2 regions of the Kluyvera sp. CHPC 1.2972 genome follow, and region 1 is predicted to be linked to the other one. Evidence: predicted binding sites of a transcription regulator. Region 1 holds the regulator's gene; the other holds the start of a gene.

Evidence for each region. The regulator Fur, encoded in region 1, represses iron uptake genes when iron is present. The targets are predictions, from matches to a motif close to ATAATAATGAGAACNACTATCAA.
Region 2: a site for Fur is predicted at 2,151-2,173, ahead of V6944_RS03490 (Nramp family divalent metal transporter). Genes of this name have one in related genera too.

What each region holds. Positions count from the first base shown of each region.
Region 1 covers NZ_JAPKIB010000007.1:178,454-187,466, forward strand. Annotated here, with positions in the region: gene chiP (chitoporin ChiP) at 1-1,328, shown strand, start outside; gene chiQ (ChiQ/YbfN family lipoprotein) at 1,378-1,713, shown strand; gene fur (ferric iron uptake transcriptional regulator) at 1,827-2,279, opposite strand; gene fldA (flavodoxin FldA) at 2,571-3,101, opposite strand; gene ybfE (LexA regulated protein) at 3,252-3,545, opposite strand; gene ybfF (esterase) at 3,675-4,439, opposite strand; gene seqA (replication initiation negative regulator SeqA) at 4,622-5,194, shown strand; gene pgm (phosphoglucomutase (alpha-D-glucose-1,6-bisphosphate-dependent)) at 5,233-6,873, shown strand; gene potE (putrescine-ornithine antiporter) at 6,968-8,284, opposite strand; gene speF (ornithine decarboxylase SpeF) at 8,281-9,013, opposite strand, start outside.
Region 2 covers NZ_JAPKIB010000001.1:723,800-732,812, reverse strand. Annotated here, with positions in the region: partial or broken gene V6944_RS03500 (EAL domain-containing protein) at 1-625, shown strand, start outside; gene V6944_RS03495 (NupC/NupG family nucleoside CNT transporter) at 676-1,878, opposite strand; gene V6944_RS03490 (Nramp family divalent metal transporter) at 2,214-3,449, shown strand; gene V6944_RS03485 (DUF2502 domain-containing protein) at 3,518-3,829, opposite strand; gene mgrA (L-glyceraldehyde 3-phosphate reductase) at 3,955-4,953, opposite strand; gene V6944_RS03475 (alpha-keto acid decarboxylase family protein) at 5,125-6,786, shown strand; partial or broken gene V6944_RS03470 (ion channel protein) at 6,783-8,001, opposite strand; gene glk (glucokinase) at 8,248-9,013, shown strand, end outside.

The sequences.
Region 1 (9,013 bases):
CTCCGGAAGCAAAAGCAGAAGGCTTCATCGACGATTCTACATTGACCGGCGGAGTCTATTACTGGCAGCGTGAGCGTGACCGTAAAGATGTAACCGATCACGATAAGTATAAAACCAACCTTTCCCACTCCACCTGGAACGCCAACCTCGACTTCCAGTCTGGCTATGCCGCTGACATGTTCGGTATTGATATTGCGGCGTTCACCGCGATTGAAATGGCTGAAAGTAGCGAAAGTGGTCACCCGAACGAAATTGCGTTGTCCTCTAAGAACAAAGGCTACAGCGAAGATTACAGCGGCGATAAGAGCGGTATCAGCCTGTACAAAGCGGCAGCCAAATTTAAATTAGGGCCAGCCTGGGCTCGTGCGGGTTACATCCAGCCAACCGGCCAAACGCTGCTGGCACCACACTGGAGCTTCATGCCTGGTACCTATCAGGGTGCTGAAGCCGGTGCTAACTTCGACTACGGTGATGCTGGCGCGCTGAGCTTCTCCTACATGTGGACGAACAACTACAAGGCGCCATGGCACCTTGAAATGGACAACTTCTATCAGAACGATAAGAAGACCAAAGTCGATTACCTGCACTCCATCGGTGCGAAATACGATTTCAAAAATGACCTGGTGCTGGAAGCCGCATTTGGTCAGGCAGAAGGCTATATCGATCAGTACTTCGCCAAAGGTAGCTACAAATTTGATATCCCTGGCGGTCCGCTGACCACCAGCTACCAGTTCTACGGTACGCGTGACAAGGTGAGCGATCACGGCGTCAACGATATCTATGACGGCACCGCGTGGCTGCAGGCGTTAACCTTCGGCTACAAACTGCAAGAAGTGTTCGACTTCCGTCTGGAAGGGACCTGGGTTAAAGCAGAAGGTCAGCAGGGTTACTTCCTGCAGCGTATGACGCCAACCTACGCATCCTCTAACGGTCGTCTGGATATCTGGTGGGATAACCGCTCTGACTTCAACGCCAACGGCGAAAAAGCGGTCTTCTTCGGCACCATGTATGACCTGAAGAACTGGGATCTGCCGGGTTGGGCGGTGGGTGCTTCTTACGTTTACGCATGGGATGCTAAGCCAGCGACCTGGCAGATGAACCCGGATGCGTACTACGACAAGAACAACAAGATCAAAGAGTCTGCCTACAGCCTCGATGTGGCATACACCGTTCAGGATGGCCGTGCAAAAGGCACGCTGTTCAAACTGCACTTCACTCAGTATGACAACCACTCCGATATCCCAAGCTGGGGCGGCGGTTACGGCAACATCTTCCAGGATGAGCGTGACGTGAAATTCATGGTTATCGCACCGTTCACTATTTTCTGATGCTAACGCGGCAGGGGGAAACTTCTGCCGCTGCTAAGAGGCTCATCGTATGAAAAAACTGATTATTGTTGCACTGATGGCCGCCGGGTTAACCGCCTGCGCTCAATCACCCGCACCGAAGGAAGATAGCAAGCTGAAGGATGCCTACAGCGCCTGTATTAATACCGCAGAAGGCAATCCGGATAAAATCCAGGCCTGTCAAAGCGTACTGAACGTGCTGAAGCAAGAGAAAGCGCACGAACAGTTCGCGAATCAGGAAAGCGTTCGCGTCATCGACTACCAGAAATGCATTAATGCCAGAAAGATGGGCAATGACGAAGCCGTAGCGAAAAACTGCGATAAGATTTGGCAGGAAATTCGCAGTAACAACGCGCCGCAGAAATAAGCTCACGTTGATACCAATAACCGCTGCTTGCAGCGGTTTTTTTACGCCTGAAGAACCGGGGGTATAAAAAAAGCCAGTGCGTGAGCAACTGGCTTTTTACGAATGGTATCGGGTTACTTTTCGATGCCTTCGTGGGCGTGTTCATCTTCACGGCAGTCGCCTTCAGCGCAGTGACCGTAGAGATAAAGGCTGTGGTTTGTTAAGCGGATACCGTGCTTCGACGCGATTTCACGCTGACGAGCTTCAATGGAATCATCGCTGAACTCGATCACTTTGCCGCAGTCGAGGCAAATCAGGTGATCGTGGTGATGCTGTTGGGTCAGTTCGAAAACGGATTTACCGCCTTCAAAATTGTGACGAGTCACGATACCGGCGTCATCAAACTGGTTCAGTACGCGGTAGACCGTGGCCAGGCCAATCTCTTCACCCATGTCGATCAGGCGTTTATATAAGTCTTCCGCGCTGACATGGTGGTTATCCGGTTCCTGAAGGACTTCCAGAATCTTTAACCGTGGAAGTGTGACTTTCAGGCCAGCCTTCTTTAATGCGGTGTTATTGTCAGTCATGCGGAATCTGTCCTGTTGCTAAACGATTAACTTCCATCAGCGAAAGTATCACAGAGAATGCACCCGAATTAATGCGTCTCATTATAGAATGACCCTATTGAAATGAAAACAGCAAGAGCCGGGTAAACTAAGCTTTCAAAAACGAGGCTTCACCGACAAACTGGCGATGAGACCGCGCTAAATCAGAAGATATTGTACAGGTATGCGCTCAAAAGTTAAAAAATTGTAGCTATTATTTTAATTGCTTTTACCTATTAATGCGGCGCGATTTATCATCGCGCCACAGGATAATCAGGCGTTTTTGATGTCTTCCAGATGCAGCTCTTCAGCCACCTGCTTAACCCATTTTTCAACGCGCTCAGCGGTCAGCTCAGGCTGACGGTCTTCATCGATAGCCAGGCCTACAAAGTGGTCGTCATCCGCCAGACCTTTAGACGCTTCGAAATGATAGCCCGCGGTCGGCCAGTGGCCGACGATAGCTGCGCCACGTGGTTCAATGATGTCGCGAATGGTGCCCAGCGCATCACAGAAATATTCCGCGTAGTCTTCCTGGTCGCCGCAGCCAAACAGCGCAACCAGCTTACCATTGAAATCCACTTCTTCCAGCGTCGGGAAGAAATCATCCCAGTCGCACTGCGCTTCGCCGTAGTACCAGGTTGGGATACCCAGCAGCAGAATATCGAATGCTTCCAGATCTTCCTTGCTGCTCTTGGCAATGTCGTGAACGTCAGCGACATCTTTACCAAGCTGTTTTTGAATCATTTTTGCGATATTTTCGGTGTTCCCGGTATCGCTACCGAAAAAGATGCCAACGATTGCCATGAGTAAAATAACCTCTTGAAACTTAATGAAATGGTGATGGCTTATTGCCCACAGATAAGGGCAATCATAGCAGAACAGAGAGGCGTGCGGAAACCGCTATCGTGCCGGACTGCACACTCTGCTACATGAAAGTGTATTTTGGGGGATTTTTCAGGCTTTCCCCTGTCCGTGCAGTTGGGCCAGTTGGCTCATCAGAATCTCTTCAATGAGTTCACTCCGGCTCATATCACGGGCAGTCGCCAGCTCGTTGAGTGCATCAACGGCTTCGTTATTCAGCTTCAGCTCCACGCGCTTCAGACCGCGCACTTTGTCGCGTTTTAACTGATTACGCTTATTAATGCGCAGCTGTTCGTCACGCGAAAGCGGATTAGTTTTTGGTCTTCCCGGCCGACGCTCATTTGCGAACAAATCTAAGGTCGTACGGTCCGTTTGTTCTTTTGCCATGGTTCTGAGTGACTTCGGGGAAACAAGCTACCGGGCGGTGCCCGGTGCAGACAGCGCGCAATCATACATCAGTGGGGCCCACACGCCAACGACCACGGCCATTCTGGCGCGCGGTCGATGCATTTTTAATCACTCGGCGAGATAACGGCGAATGGCTCGCAGCACCGCTTCCGGTTTTTCGGCGTGAACCCAGTGACCCGCGCCGGCGATAACGTGCGCTTTTGCCTGCGGGAACTGGGCCAACAGCGCATCGCGATAGGCTTCGGCCACATAGGGCGAATTGCCGCCGGGAATGAACAGGGCAGGGTGGTCCCAGGCAGGAATAGTCTCCCAGCCGACGATATGCGGGTATTGTTCCCACAACACCGGCACGTTAAAGCGCCAGGTGCCGTCGACAAAGGATTTCAGCAGGAACTGAATCACGCCTTCTTCTTTAAGGTACTCGCGCATCACCGTCGCGGCCTGCTGGCGGGTGGCCACGCCGGCGCTGGTCACCGCATTAATGGCAGCAAAAATCTCATCGTGACGGCGGACATGGTAATCGACCGGGGCAATATCAATCGCCACCAGTCGGTCGATGCGTTCAGGGGCCAGTGCGGTGAGCGCCATCACCGCTTTACCGCCCATGGAATGGCCGATGACCGTTGCTTTTTCAATGCCGTTGGCATCGAGCGTATCGAGCAGATCCTGAGCCATAGCAAGGTAGGTCATCTCATCAGCGCGCGGTGAGAGACCGTGGTTACGCATGTCTACCTGAAGGATATCGTGGTCGGTGACCAGGTCGCGGGCCAGGATGCCCAGATTATCCAGACTGCCGAACAGGCCGTGGACGAGAACGATGGGAGAATTATTGTGCAGGTTTTGTGCAGTTTGCGCTCGGACATTCAATTTCATAGCAAAGTTCTTTTTTTCGCATTGTCGGGTTAGGGTATCATGTTGGACATTCTAACGCTCAGGGGCAAGAGAGGAACTCATCCGAATTTTGCTGTCTTCCTGGTTTGGCGCTACCCGCTGTTGGGTTTTGACTTTATAATCCCAATGAATTGTATTCAGAAAAATTATCGCACCGGATTAAGATGAAAACGATCGAAGTTGATGACGAGCTCTATCGCTATATTGCGGCTCACACTCTGCACATTGGCGAGAGCGCGTCCGACATTTTACGGCGTATGCTGAAATTCTCCGCCGCTTCCCAGCCCGTGGCGACTGCTGCTGCGCCGGTCGTCAAAGCAGAACCGGCTCCCGCTCCGGCCCCGGCTGCTGCCCCCGTTGCTGACGTGAAAACGGTAAAAACTGCCAAAGATAAAGTCCGTGCTATGCGTGAGCTGCTGCTCTCTGACGAGTATGCCGAGCAGAAGAAAGCGGTTAACCGCTTCATGCTGGTACTGACCACGCTGTACGCGCTGGACAACAAGGCGTTTGCCGAGGCTACCGAATCCCTTCACGGTCGTACCCGCGTCTATTTTGCGGCTGATGAGCAGACGCTGCTCAAAAACGGCAACCAGACAAAACCAAAACAGGTTCCGGATACGCCATACTGGGTCATTACCAATACCAATACAGGCCGTAAATGCAGCATGGTCGAACACATCATGCAATCAATGCAATTCCCGGCGGAATTGATTGAGAAGGTTTGCGGTACTATCTAATACTGACAATCTAACCCTTGCATAAGAAGGACCAGGCAATGGCAAACCATACCCGTGCAGGACAACCTGCACAGCAGAGTGATTTGATCAACGTCGCCCAACTGACGGCCCAGTACTACGTGCTGCAGCCTAACGTGAGCAACCCGGAACATGCGGTGAAGTTCGGTACGTCCGGCCACCGTGGGAGCGCGAGTCGTCACAGCTTCAACGAAAAGCATATTCTGGCCATTGCTCAGGCGATCGCGGAAGAGCGCGCGAAAAATGGAATTACGGGCCCATGCTATGTCGGGAAGGATACTCACGCGCTCTCTGAGCCAGCGTTTATCTCCGTTCTCGAAGTGCTGGCAGCAAACGGGGTGGATGTCATTGTTCAGGAAGACAATGGCTTTACGCCGACGCCAGCGGTATCCAACGCTATCCTGGTACACAACAAAAAAGGCGGCAAGCTGGCTGATGGGATTGTGATTACGCCATCCCACAACCCGCCGGAAGACGGCGGCATCAAGTACAACCCACCAAACGGTGGCCCGGCTGATACCAACGTCACCAAAGTGGTTGAAGACCGCGCGAACGCGCTGCTGGCAGCTGACCTGGCGGGCGTGAAGCGTATTGCTTACGATGCTGCGCTGGCTTCCGGTCACGTGAAAGAAGTCGATCTGGTTCAGCCGTTCATTGAAGGGCTGGCGGATATCGTCGATATGGCGGCTATCCAGAAAGCCGGTCTGACCCTGGGCGTTGACCCGCTGGGCGGTTCCGGTATCGAATACTGGAAGCGTATCGCTAAGCACTACAACCTGAATCTGACCATCGTTAACGATCACGTTGACCAGACTTTCCGCTTTATGCACCTCGATAAAGACGGCGCGATCCGTATGGACTGCTCCTCCGAGTGCGCGATGGCGGGCCTGCTGGCGCTGCGTGATAAGTTCGACCTGGCGTTTGCTAACGACCCTGACTATGACCGTCACGGTATCGTCACGCCGGCTGGCCTGATGAACCCGAACCACTATCTGGCGGTGGCCATCAACTACCTGTTCCAGCATCGCCCGCAGTGGGGCAAAGAGGTTGCCGTCGGTAAAACCCTGGTCTCTTCCGCGATGATTGACCGCGTAGTGAACGATCTGGGCCGTAAACTGGTTGAAGTGCCGGTTGGCTTTAAATGGTTCGTTGACGGTCTGTTCGACGGTAGTTTCGGCTTCGGCGGCGAAGAGAGCGCGGGCGCTTCCTTCCTGCGCTTCGATGGCACGCCGTGGTCTACCGATAAAGACGGGATCATCATGTGCCTGCTGGCGGCGGAAATCACCGCTGTCACCGGTAAGAACCCGCAGGAGCATTACAACGAGCTGGCTGCCCGTTTCGGTGCCCCAAGCTACAACCGCCTGCAGGCCAGCGCCACTTCCGCACAGAAAGCGGCGTTGTCTAAGCTCTCTCCAGAAATGGTGAGCGCGAGCACGCTGGCAGGTGATCCGATTACCGCACGTCTAACGGCGGCGCCGGGTAACGGGGCTTCTATCGGCGGTCTGAAAGTGATGACCGACAACGGCTGGTTCGCGGCGCGTCCATCCGGTACCGAAGATGCCTACAAGATTTACTGCGAAAGCTTCCTCGGTGCTGAACACCGTAAGCAGATTGAGAAAGAAGCGGTAGAGATTGTCAGCGAAGTGCTGAAAAACGCCTGAGTGTTTGGGTAAGAAAAAGGGAGCCGAATGGCTCCCTTTTTTATGGGGTTTGTGCTGCCCCGGGGTCGGCATAAATGCCTCGCCCGGGCTACGATCAACCGTGTTTGTTTTTCAACTCGAACCGTGGTGACACCAGGCCGTACAGCGTCCAACCAAGGAACGTCACGATGGAACCGTACAGCATCGCTTCTTCGCCGGAAGAGTAGAGCGCATAGAAGCTGTACATCGCGCCAATAAAGGCCACGAAGTTGGCGACGCGCGCTTTGTTCATCGGTACGTTAGCCATCCGCTGGATGATGACCAGCGCCGCCATCGACAGGATGTACGGAATAATGTTGGTCACCACCGCCAGGTTAACCAGCACGTTGAACTGATTGTTCAGCGACGGGCTAATGGTCATCAGCGACAGCCCGGACTGAATCACCACGATAACCAGCATCCCTTGAACCGGCGCATCGGCACTGCTGACGCGGGAGAAGATTTTCGGGAAGTAGCCTTCGTCCGCCGAGGATTTGAATACCTGGGCGATGGTGAACTGCCAGCCGAGCAGCGAACCGCAGCAGGACATCACCATCAGCGCCATGATCACTTTCCCGACTTCCGGGGTAAACATCTGCGCGAAGGCCAGACCGAACGGTGCGGTGGAGTTGGCCAGATCCATGTTTGGCACGATACCGGCAATCACGTTGGTGGAGATGATGTAAATCACCGCTGCCCCGAGCGTCCCGCCGAGCACGGCGATTGGCACGTTACGTTCCGGATTCTCCACCACTTCGGCGTTGGCACAGGCGGATTCCAGACCGAGGAACGCCCACAGCGTCATCGCAATAGAAGAGCCTACGGCGCTAAAGAACGGTACGTGGTGTGGGTTCCAGGATTCAACGTACATCGTTGGGCTAAACCAGTACCAGCCGATAATGCACAGACCAACCACCGGAATAATGACGCCCCATACCGTGATGCTGCTGATCTGCCCGGTAATGCGCGCACCACCGAAGTTAGCTACGGTACAGATCCACAGTACGCCGATAGTGGCGAGCCCGATCTGCACCGGGCTCAGCGCGGCACCGAAAAGCTCGGTGCCATAACCCACTGCCGAAATCGCGATAGCGACGTTGGCAATCAACAGCGAAACCCCGTAGGTATAGTTGGCCATAAAGTTGCCCGACTTACCAAAGGCATACTCCGCATAGCCGCCCATGCCGCCGGATTTCTTACTGAACATCCCGCATTTTGCAAAGGCCCAGGCCAGCGCCATCGAACCGACGGCGGTGACCAGCCAGGAGATAATGGAGATGGTGCCGACTTCAGCGAGTTTGGTGGGCAGCATGATAATCCCGGAGCCCATCATGTTCACCATCGTCAGGATGGTGAGCTGAACAACACCCATCTTATTATTGGCTTTGCTCATAATTTCTCCCCTTTCAGCAGGGCAGGCTGCGGCTGCTGAGTCTCAATCACGTTGCACCACACTTCTTTGCGGCCATCGTGTTCCTGGATATAAACCCCCTGCAGCTCTGGCGCGAAGCCCGGCAGCAGGTTGATGCCTTCTTCCAGCGCTTTGAAATAGCGCAGAACGGAGTCACCCCAGATTTCCCCCGGAACAACACACAACACGCCTGGAGGATACGGCAGAGCACCTTCGGCGGCGATTTTGCCTTCGGCCATCGACAGCGGTACCAGTTCAACCTGACCACGAAGGTAAGCGTAGTTGGCATCCTGCGGGTTCATGCTGACGCGTGGGAAGTGTGATTTACGGAACATCTCTTTTTGCAGCTGTTTCACGTTGTGGCGGGCGTACAGATCGTGCATTTCCTGACACAGCTGGCGCAGGGTGTAACCGGCATAGCGGTCTTTATGCTGACCGTAGAGCGATGGCAGAACCTCTTGCAGCGGCGCATCGGCTTCCAGCAGCGTTTCGAAACGTACCAGCAGGGCCACAAGCTGCTGCAGCTTGGCCATATCTTCCGCTGGCGTCAGCAGGAACAGGATGGAGTTGAGGTCGCATTTTTCCGGTACTACGCCGTGCTCGCGCAGGTAGTTCGCCAGAATGGTTGCCGGTACGCCAAAGGTGTCATATTCACCTTCACCGTTGATGCCCGGCGTGGTCAGCAGCAGTTTGCATGGGTCGACAAAGTAC
Region 2 (9,013 bases), on a different contig from region 1:
ACTGGTGGATGCCAACGGCATGGTGATGCCGGATAAATTTATCCCCATTCTGACGCAGTTCAACCTGAGCAAACGCTTCGACATGCAGGTGCTGGAAAATCTGTTCCGCTCGCTGCCGGCGTTTCCAGGGCAGCGTTTTTCCGTCAACCTGATGCCCTACACGTTGATGCACAAAGAGAGCGCTGCCGAAATCATCGCGCTGTTCCGACGCTATCGGGTTAAGGTTCAGCGCATCATTATTGAAATTACCGAAGAGCAGGCGTTTTCGAACTCGGATATCAGCATTCAGAACCTCAATAGACTGCGGGAATTCGGTTGCCAGATTGCGATTGATGACTTCGGTACTGGCTACGCCAACTATGAGCGCCTGAAGCGCCTTGAGGCCGATATTATCAAGATTGACGGTGCGTTCGTGCGTGACGTGCTCACTAACCCCATGGATGCGATGATTATTCGCTCTATCTGCGAACTGGCGGAGATGCAGAACCTGGAAGTTGTTGCGGAATACGTAGAGACCGAGGCGCAGCAGGCGCTGCTGACGGAGCTGGGTGTGCACTATATGCAGGGGTATCTCATCGATAAGCCAAGGCCGTTGTGTGACATTGGCTACCAAACGGAGTCATAAAGAAAAAGGGCCTGTAACTCAGTTACAGGCCCTTTTTTAACGCTGTTGGATTACAGAACCAGCGCAGCGATAGAAGCAGACAGGACGCTCACCAGCGTAGAACCGTAAACCAGCTTCAGACCGAAGCGGGAAACCACGTTACCCTGCTCTTCGTTCAGGCCTTTAATCGCGCCTGCGATGATGCCGATAGAAGAGAAGTTAGCGAAGGAAACCAGGAATACGGAGATGATACCAACTGCGCGAGGGGAGAGTTCAGCGGCGACTTTCTGCAGATCCATCATGGCAACGAATTCGTTAGAAACCAGTTTGGTCGCCATGATACTACCAACCTGCAGGGATTCGCTTGCCGGTACACCCATAATCCATGCAACAGGATAGAAGATGTAACCCAGAATGCCCTGGAAGGAGATGCTGTAACCGAACCAGCCAGTAACGGTGGCGAACAGGGCGTTCAGCGCGGCGATCAGGGCGATAAAGCCGATCAGCATGGCCGCAACGATAATCGCAACTTTGAAGCCTGCCAGAATGTATTCACCCAGCATTTCGAAGAAGCTCTGTCCTTCGTGCAGGTTAGACATCTGAATGTTCTCTTCGCTGGCATCTACGCGGTACGGGTTGATCAGCGACAGAACGATAAAGGTGCTGAACATGTTCAGTACCAGCGCCGCAACAACGAACTTCGGCTCCAGCATGGTCATGTAGGCGCCAACGATAGACATGGAAACGGTAGACATCGCCGTGGCCGACATGGTGTACATGCGGTTACGGGACATTTTGCCGAGGATATCTTTATAAGCGATGAAGTTTTCAGACTGGCCCAGAATCAGGGAGCTGACGGCGTTGAAAGACTCCAGCTTACCCATGCCGTTGATTTTAGACAGCACGGTACCAATCGCACGAATGACAATCGGCAGAATACGGATATGCTGCAGAATACCGATCAGCGCGGATATGAAGACGATAGGGCAGAGCACCTTCAGGAAGAAGAAGGCCAGACCTTTATCGTTCATGCTGCCGAAGACGAAGTCGGTGCCGTTGTTCGCAAAACCAAGCAGTTTTTCGAACATTTCGGCAAAGCCACGTACGAAGCCCAGACCAATATCAGAGTTCAGGAAGAACCATGCCAGTAAAACTTCAATGACAAGTAATTGAATAACATAACGAATGCGAATCTCTTTGCGGTTGGTGCTGACCAGCAGGGCCAGGATACCTACCACAACGAGCGCGAGAACAAAATGCAAGACGCGGTCCATATTTGCTCCAAACATGAGACGGGTTAAATTTTCTTGCACATTCTATGTAACATCATTAAATAAAACGAGATCTCCATCCCACTATATTTAGATCCTGTGAGCAAATTCAAAATTAGTGATCAAAGATACATTTTTGTGATGTTAAGTAAATGTATGAAAAGTTCCCTTGTTGTACTACTCTCATCTTAAGCGTACACCAAACCCCCGCAACCTCCAGTCTGGCGATTGATTCCGGCTATCAGAGCAATCATTATCATCTCTTACAAATGAACTTGATAATCATTCTCATTCTGTTAGCCTGAAACATAGCAAAGGCTATGTTTTTGAGGCAGACCATGACAAACAGTCGCGTTGAGAGTAACACCGGTCGTGCAGCGCGCCGTATGCGGCTTGCGCTGATGGGGCCCGCATTTATTGCCGCCATCGGCTATATCGATCCCGGCAACTTTGCCACCAACATTCAGGCGGGGGCGAGCTTCGGCTATCAACTGCTGTGGGTTGTCGTCTGGGCGAACCTGATGGCGATGCTGATTCAGGTGCTGTCCGCGAAACTCGGTATCGCCACGGGGAAAAACCTGGCGGAGCAAATTCGCGACCATTATCCGCGCCCGGTGGTGTGGTTCTACTGGGTGCAGGCGGAAATCATCGCGATGGCGACGGATCTGGCAGAATTTATCGGTGCGGCAATCGGCTTTAAGCTGATTCTCGGCGTTTCGCTGCTGCAAGGGGCGGTGCTGACGGGGATTGCCACCTACCTGATTCTAATGCTGCAGCGCCGTGGGCAAAAGCCGCTGGAAAAAGTGATCGGCGGCCTGCTGCTGTTTGTTGCTGCGGCCTATATCGTTGAGCTGGTTTTCTCCCAGCCGCAGATGGCGCCGCTCGCCAAAGGGATGATTATTCCGTCGTTGCCTAACTCCGAGGCGGTGTTCCTCGCGGCGGGCGTACTCGGTGCGACCATCATGCCACACGTCATTTATCTGCACTCCTCGCTGACTCAGCATCTGCACGGCGGGAGTGCCAAAGAGCGCTATCACGCCACGCGCTGGGATGTCGCTATCGCCATGACTATTGCCGGCTTTGTGAACCTGGCGATGATGGCGACGGCGGCCGCGGCGTTCCATTTTCACGGTCATACCGGTGTTGCCGACCTCGATGAGGCGTATCTCACCCTCGAACCGTTGCTGAGCCATGCGGCAGCAACCATCTTCGGCCTGAGCCTGGTCGCAGCGGGGCTCTCCTCCACGGTCGTCGGGACGCTGGCCGGTCAGGTGGTGATGCAGGGCTTTATTCGCTTCCACATTCCACTGTGGTTCCGCCGTGCGGTGACGATGCTGCCGTCATTTATTGTGATTCTGATGGGGCTCGACCCAACGCGTATTCTGGTGATGAGCCAGGTGCTGCTAAGCTTCGGCATCGCGCTGGCGCTGGTGCCGCTGCTGATATTCACCAGCAATCGCCAGTTGATGGGCGAGCTGGTCAACACGCTGTGGATTAAACGAATTGGCTGGGTGATTGTGGCAATTGTGGTGGCGCTGAATGGGTGGCTGCTGCTGGGAACGTTGCTTGCCTGATGGCGCTGCGCTCGTCCGGGCTACTTTTAACGTGTAGCCCGGACGAGCGCAGCGACTCCGGGAAAATATCAGTGGTGATGCCCGTGTCCATGGCCGCGCCCGCGTCCACGATGATCGTCCCGGTCGTTCCAGCCTTCGCGGTAGCCGCGCTCATAGGCTTTACGTTTATCCCAACCACGGTGCCAGCCGTTATCGCGGTGATACCAGTTACGATGCCAGTAATCACGGTCACGCCAGCGACCGCCATCCCAGTAGTTACCGTAGTTATCGCGATCGCCAATTTGTAATTTTACGGACGGCAGCAGGGTGATTTCACCAGCATTCGCGAACATCGGGGCCGATGCCATCAATACTGCCGCCAGAATCAGTGACCTGAACATACTTCTCTCCTATACGATCGTGGTCTGCAAGACCTGTTAACGCAATATTACAATTCGGTAAATACCGCGATTATTGGGGTAACTCTTAAATCGTCAGGAGAGAGCACTTTTTGCTAAAGAAGCCGTTATTTTATACTGCGCAGAATGCTATCGATGGTTTCGTTTTCCTCAGCGCTGAAATGCCGATTGCTCAGCATGCCCACGGCATCATCAAGCTGCGCGGTTTTGCTGGCACCAATCAACACCGACGTCACCGCCTGTTGGCGTAATACCCACGCCAGCGCCATCTGCGACAGTTTCTGACCACGCTGCTCCGCGATAGCATTAAGCTGGCGTACGGCTTCCAGCTTGCCATCGGTCAACTGCTCCGGCTTCAGGAAGATGCTGCCGCTGGCGGCGCGGGAGTCTGCCGGAATGCCGTGCAGATAGCGGTCGGTCAGTTGCCCACCCGCTAACGGCGAGAAGGCGATACAGCCCACGCCTTCTTGCTGAAGCACCTGAAGCAGACCATTTTCAGGGCTTCGCTCAAGCATTGAATACTTCGGCTGGTGAATAAGACACGGCGTACCGAGGTCGTTCAGCATCGCAATAGCCTGACTTGCCAGTTCAGCCGGGTAGTTGGAAAGCCCGATGTACAGTGCCTTACCTTGACGCACGAGATGGTCCAGCGCGCGCATGGTTTCTATCAGCGGCGTCTCCGGGTCCGGGCGGTGGTGATAGAAGATGTCGACATACTCAAGCCCCATCCGCTTCAGACTCTGATCGAGGCTTGAAATCAGGTACTTGCGTGAACCCCAATCGCCATACGGCCCGTCCCACATGGTATAGCCGGCTTTGCTGGAGATAATCAGCTCATCGCGGTAGGGCAGGAAATCTTCCCTCAGGATACGACCAAAGTTGCTTTCAGCAGAGCCCGGAGGCGGCCCGTAGTTGTTGGCCAAATCGAAATGGGTGATCCCAAGGTCGAATGCGTGGTGCAGTAGCTGGCGGCTGTTTTCCACCCGCGTTTCATCGCCAAAGTTGTGCCACAGCCCCAGCGAAATGGCTGGCAGCTTGAGGCCGCTGTTGCCGCAGCGCTGAAACGTCATGGTCTCGTAACGCGTCGGGCTTGCCTTATAAACCATTATGTCCTCCAGATTATCCGGTTGTGTATACGCTTACACTAGCGAATGTCCACCGGCTCGTACACTCCTGAAATCTGTAAAAATTGCTTTCCAGGGGACTTTTTGACGAAATCTGGACAGCCTTAACACTTCCTCAATACTCAAAAGAATACTGACTGGAGGAGGTGCATGATGACAACGTCCTATACCGTGGCAGATTACCTGCTCGATCGCCTCGCCGACTGCGGCGTTGACCACCTGTTTGGTGTTCCCGGAGACTACAACCTCCAGTTTCTTGACCACGTTATTGCGCATCGCCAGATTCGTTGGGTCGGCTGCGCGAATGAACTCAACGCCGCCTACGCCGCCGATGGCTATGCACGAATGCAGGGGTGCGGCGCGCTGCTCACTACCTTTGGCGTGGGTGAGCTGAGTGCGTTGAACGGAGTCGCGGGAAGCTTTGCTGAGCATGTTCCGGTACTGCATATTGTCGGTGCGCCCTGTACCGGTGCCCAGCAGCGACGTGAGTGTTTACACCACACGTTGGGTGATGGCAATTTCGATCGCTTCCGCCAGATGAGCGCGCCAATCTCGGTGGCGCAGGGCGTACTGGATGCGGCTAACGCGCGCGATGAAATAGACCGCGTGCTGCGCGATATTCTGCACTATAGCCGCCCTGGCTATCTGCTGCTGCCTGCGGATATCGCAGCGCTGCCAACCTCTCCCCCTGTAAACGCTCTCACCATGAATATGGCGGTGGCGGATCCCACTGAACTGGCGGATTTTGTCTCGCATGTCCGCGCTTTACTGCATGACCGCTGCCGTGTGTCGCTGTTGGCGGACGTGCTTGCGCTGCGCTTTGGGTTGCAATCGACGCTAAACAAATGGATGGATGCGGTGCCCATTCCTCACGCCACCATGCTAATGGGTAAAGGACTGTTCAATGAGACGCACGCTGGGTTTGTGGGGACTTACAGCGGTGGAGCCAGCCAGCCGGAAACGCGTGCAGCGATAGAAGATGCGGAGGTTATTTTTTGCATCGGCACCTGTTTTACCGACACGATCACGGCGGGCTTTACCCACCAGATCCCGGCAGAAAAATCGATTGAGATCCAGCCTTTTGCGGCACGGGTGGGGAAACGCTGGTTTAGCGGGATAGGTATGCAGGAGGCGGTGAATGCACTTATCGCGCTGAGTCGTGATTTTTCAGCACAGTGGCAAATTCAGCCTCCTCGAGCGCTGAAAACGACGACGGCGGATACGGGACAGTTGACCCAGCGTCATTTCTGGCAGGCGTTGGATAACTACCTGATGCCGCACGATATTGTGCTAGGCGATCAGGGGACGGCGGCGTTCGGGCTTGCCGATCTGACGCTGCCGCAGGGAGCCAGTCTGATCGTGCAGCCGCTATGGGGATCGATTGGTTACACCCTGCCAGCCGCGTTTGGCGCGCAGACCTCGCAGCCGGAGCGGCGTGTGGTGCTGGTGGTCGGGGATGGGGCTGCGCAGCTGACGATTCAGGAGCTCAGCTCAATGCTCCGCGATGGACTGAAGCCGCTGATCCTGCTGCTGAATAATGAAGGCTATACGGTTGAGCGGGCGATTCATGGCCCGGAAGAGCGCTATAACGATATCAGCTTATGGAACTGGACCCAGCTTCCACAGGCACTCAACCTGGACTGCCAGGCCGAGTGCTGGAAAGTGACTAATGTATCCCAGCTTAACGACGCGCTTTCACGCGCCGCGCGCCGGGACAGACTGACTTTTCTTGAGGTCATGCTGCCTAAAATGGATATCCCACCGCTGCTAAAAGCGGTCACGCAGGCGTTGGAGGCCCGCAACAGCAGCCATTAATCTTTACGTTTGCGCGGCACCATCATCGTGGGTTTCCCCGCCAGCAGGAGCCAGGCGGGGAGCATCACGATGCACAGCAGCGGCAGCAGCGTAGTATCGGGCACCACCACGGCGGCCATAAATAGGCTCAGCCAGGCATCGCGAGTAACCACTAAAACCAGCCCCAGAATAGCGCAGGAGACGGTAATCGCCGCCGGAACGGCATCTACATGGGCGTGCAGCATCAGGCCTAGCGCCACCGCGACAAATACCGCCGGGAAGATGCGCCCACCCCGGAACCCGCAGGCTGCCGCTACGACCAGCGCTGCCAGCTTGCTGAGTGCAAACAGCATATAGTCGCCTGCGCCGAAACTTTGACCTGCGGTTAGCCGCTGCATCTCATCCAGCCCTTTAAACAGGGTGATAGGCCCGCCCACGGTACCAATAATCCCCAGCACAAAACCGCCAACGCCAAGGATCAATACCGGATGTTTTAAACGGTGCATCAATGCGTGCAGATGCGGCAGACACCAGACGGCGACCATCCCAATGGCGATAGCAAAGACGGCGACAATCGCCCCGCTGAAAATATCGACGATGCGCAGCGTCTGATAATGCTCAATTGGTAGCGAAAACTGCGGATGAAAGAATACGCCGGTGGTTAATGCCCCGGCGGCGGCGGCCAGCAGCGGCGCAAACAGGCGGTCCCACAGCGGTGATTCGTTATTGCTGGTTAACGTCTGGGTGAAAATCAGCGCGGCGGCAACCGGGGTGCCAAACAGTGCGCCGATGGTGCCCGCTGCGGCGAGAATGGTCCAGTCCAGCGAACTCACGCGCGGGAAGACGCGTGCGCCCAGCGCAACCGCCAGTGCGATGTTCACCGACATAATCGGGTGCTCAGGGCCGAGGCTCACGCCGCCCGCCAGGCCGATAATTAACGCAATGACCAGTCCCGGTAGATGTGAAGGGGGAACCGCCGCGCCGATTAACGGTTCGCTGGCCGGGGCTATAGCGAATGACCAGACCGACGGCGATACCGGTCAGGGTCAGCATCAGGATTATCCAAAAAGGGGAGTCAAAGGCCACGCCGAACGTCGCGGGCAGATTGCGCCACAGCAGGTGCTGCAGCACGGCGGCGATTTTCATCACCACAATTAAAAGCAGGCTCGAGGCGATACCGATCAGCACCGCGGGAATAGAGAGCAACAACATCGTTCTGGCTCGCGGGTGGAGCATGTTTTTATCCTTTTGACTGAATGCTGAGGTTACTTTGCATTTTCCGGCGTTTACGTTCAGCGCAAATGATGCTGAAACGATACGGCGCGATAGCGCATCCGGCCTTTGCATCTGATAAGAATGACGCAAAAAATGTGACCGGGATCGATAATCCTGGGGTGCTCACACAAACGTCATTGTCGTGACAGCGCCTTGAATTTACAGTGTGACAAAGATTTATTCTGACTTTAGCGGAGCCGTAACGGAATGACAAAGTTTGCTTTAGTGGGTGATGTTGGGGGCACCAATGCGCGTCTGGCATTGTGCGATTTAGCCAGCGGTGAAATTTCGCAGGCGAAAACCTATTCCGGCCTGGATTATCCAAGCCTGGAAGCCGTTGTCCGCGTCTATCTCGACGAGCATAACGTGTCGGTCGAAGACGGCTGTATCGCGATTGCCTGCCCGATTACCGGTGACTGGGTGGCGATGACCAACCACACCTGGCAGTTCTCCATTGCCGAAATGAAGAAAAACCTCGGTTTCTCGCACCTGGAAATCATCAACGATTTCACCGCGGTCTCCATGGCGATTCCGATGCTGAAAAAAGAGCATCTGATCCAGTTCGGCGGCACCGAGCCGGTTGAAGGCAAACCGATCGCCGTTTACGGTGCGGGTACTGGCCTTGGCGTGGCGCATCTGGTTCACGTCGATAAGCGCTGGGTCAGCCTGCCTGGTGAAGGCGGCCACGTTGACTTCGCGCCAAACAGCGAAGAAGAGGGGATTATTCTCGAAGTACTGCGGGAAGAAATTGGTCATGTCTCCGCCGAGCGCGTGCTCTCCGGTCCAGGTCTGGTCAACCTCTACCGGGCCATTGTGAAGTCCGACAACCGTGTGCCGGAAAACTACAAGCCGAAGGATATTACCGAACGCGCGCTGGCGGATACCTGTACCGACTGCCGCCGTGCGCTGTCGCTGTTCTGCGTTATCATGGGGCGTTTTGGCGGTGATCTGGCGTTGACCCTTGGCACCTTTG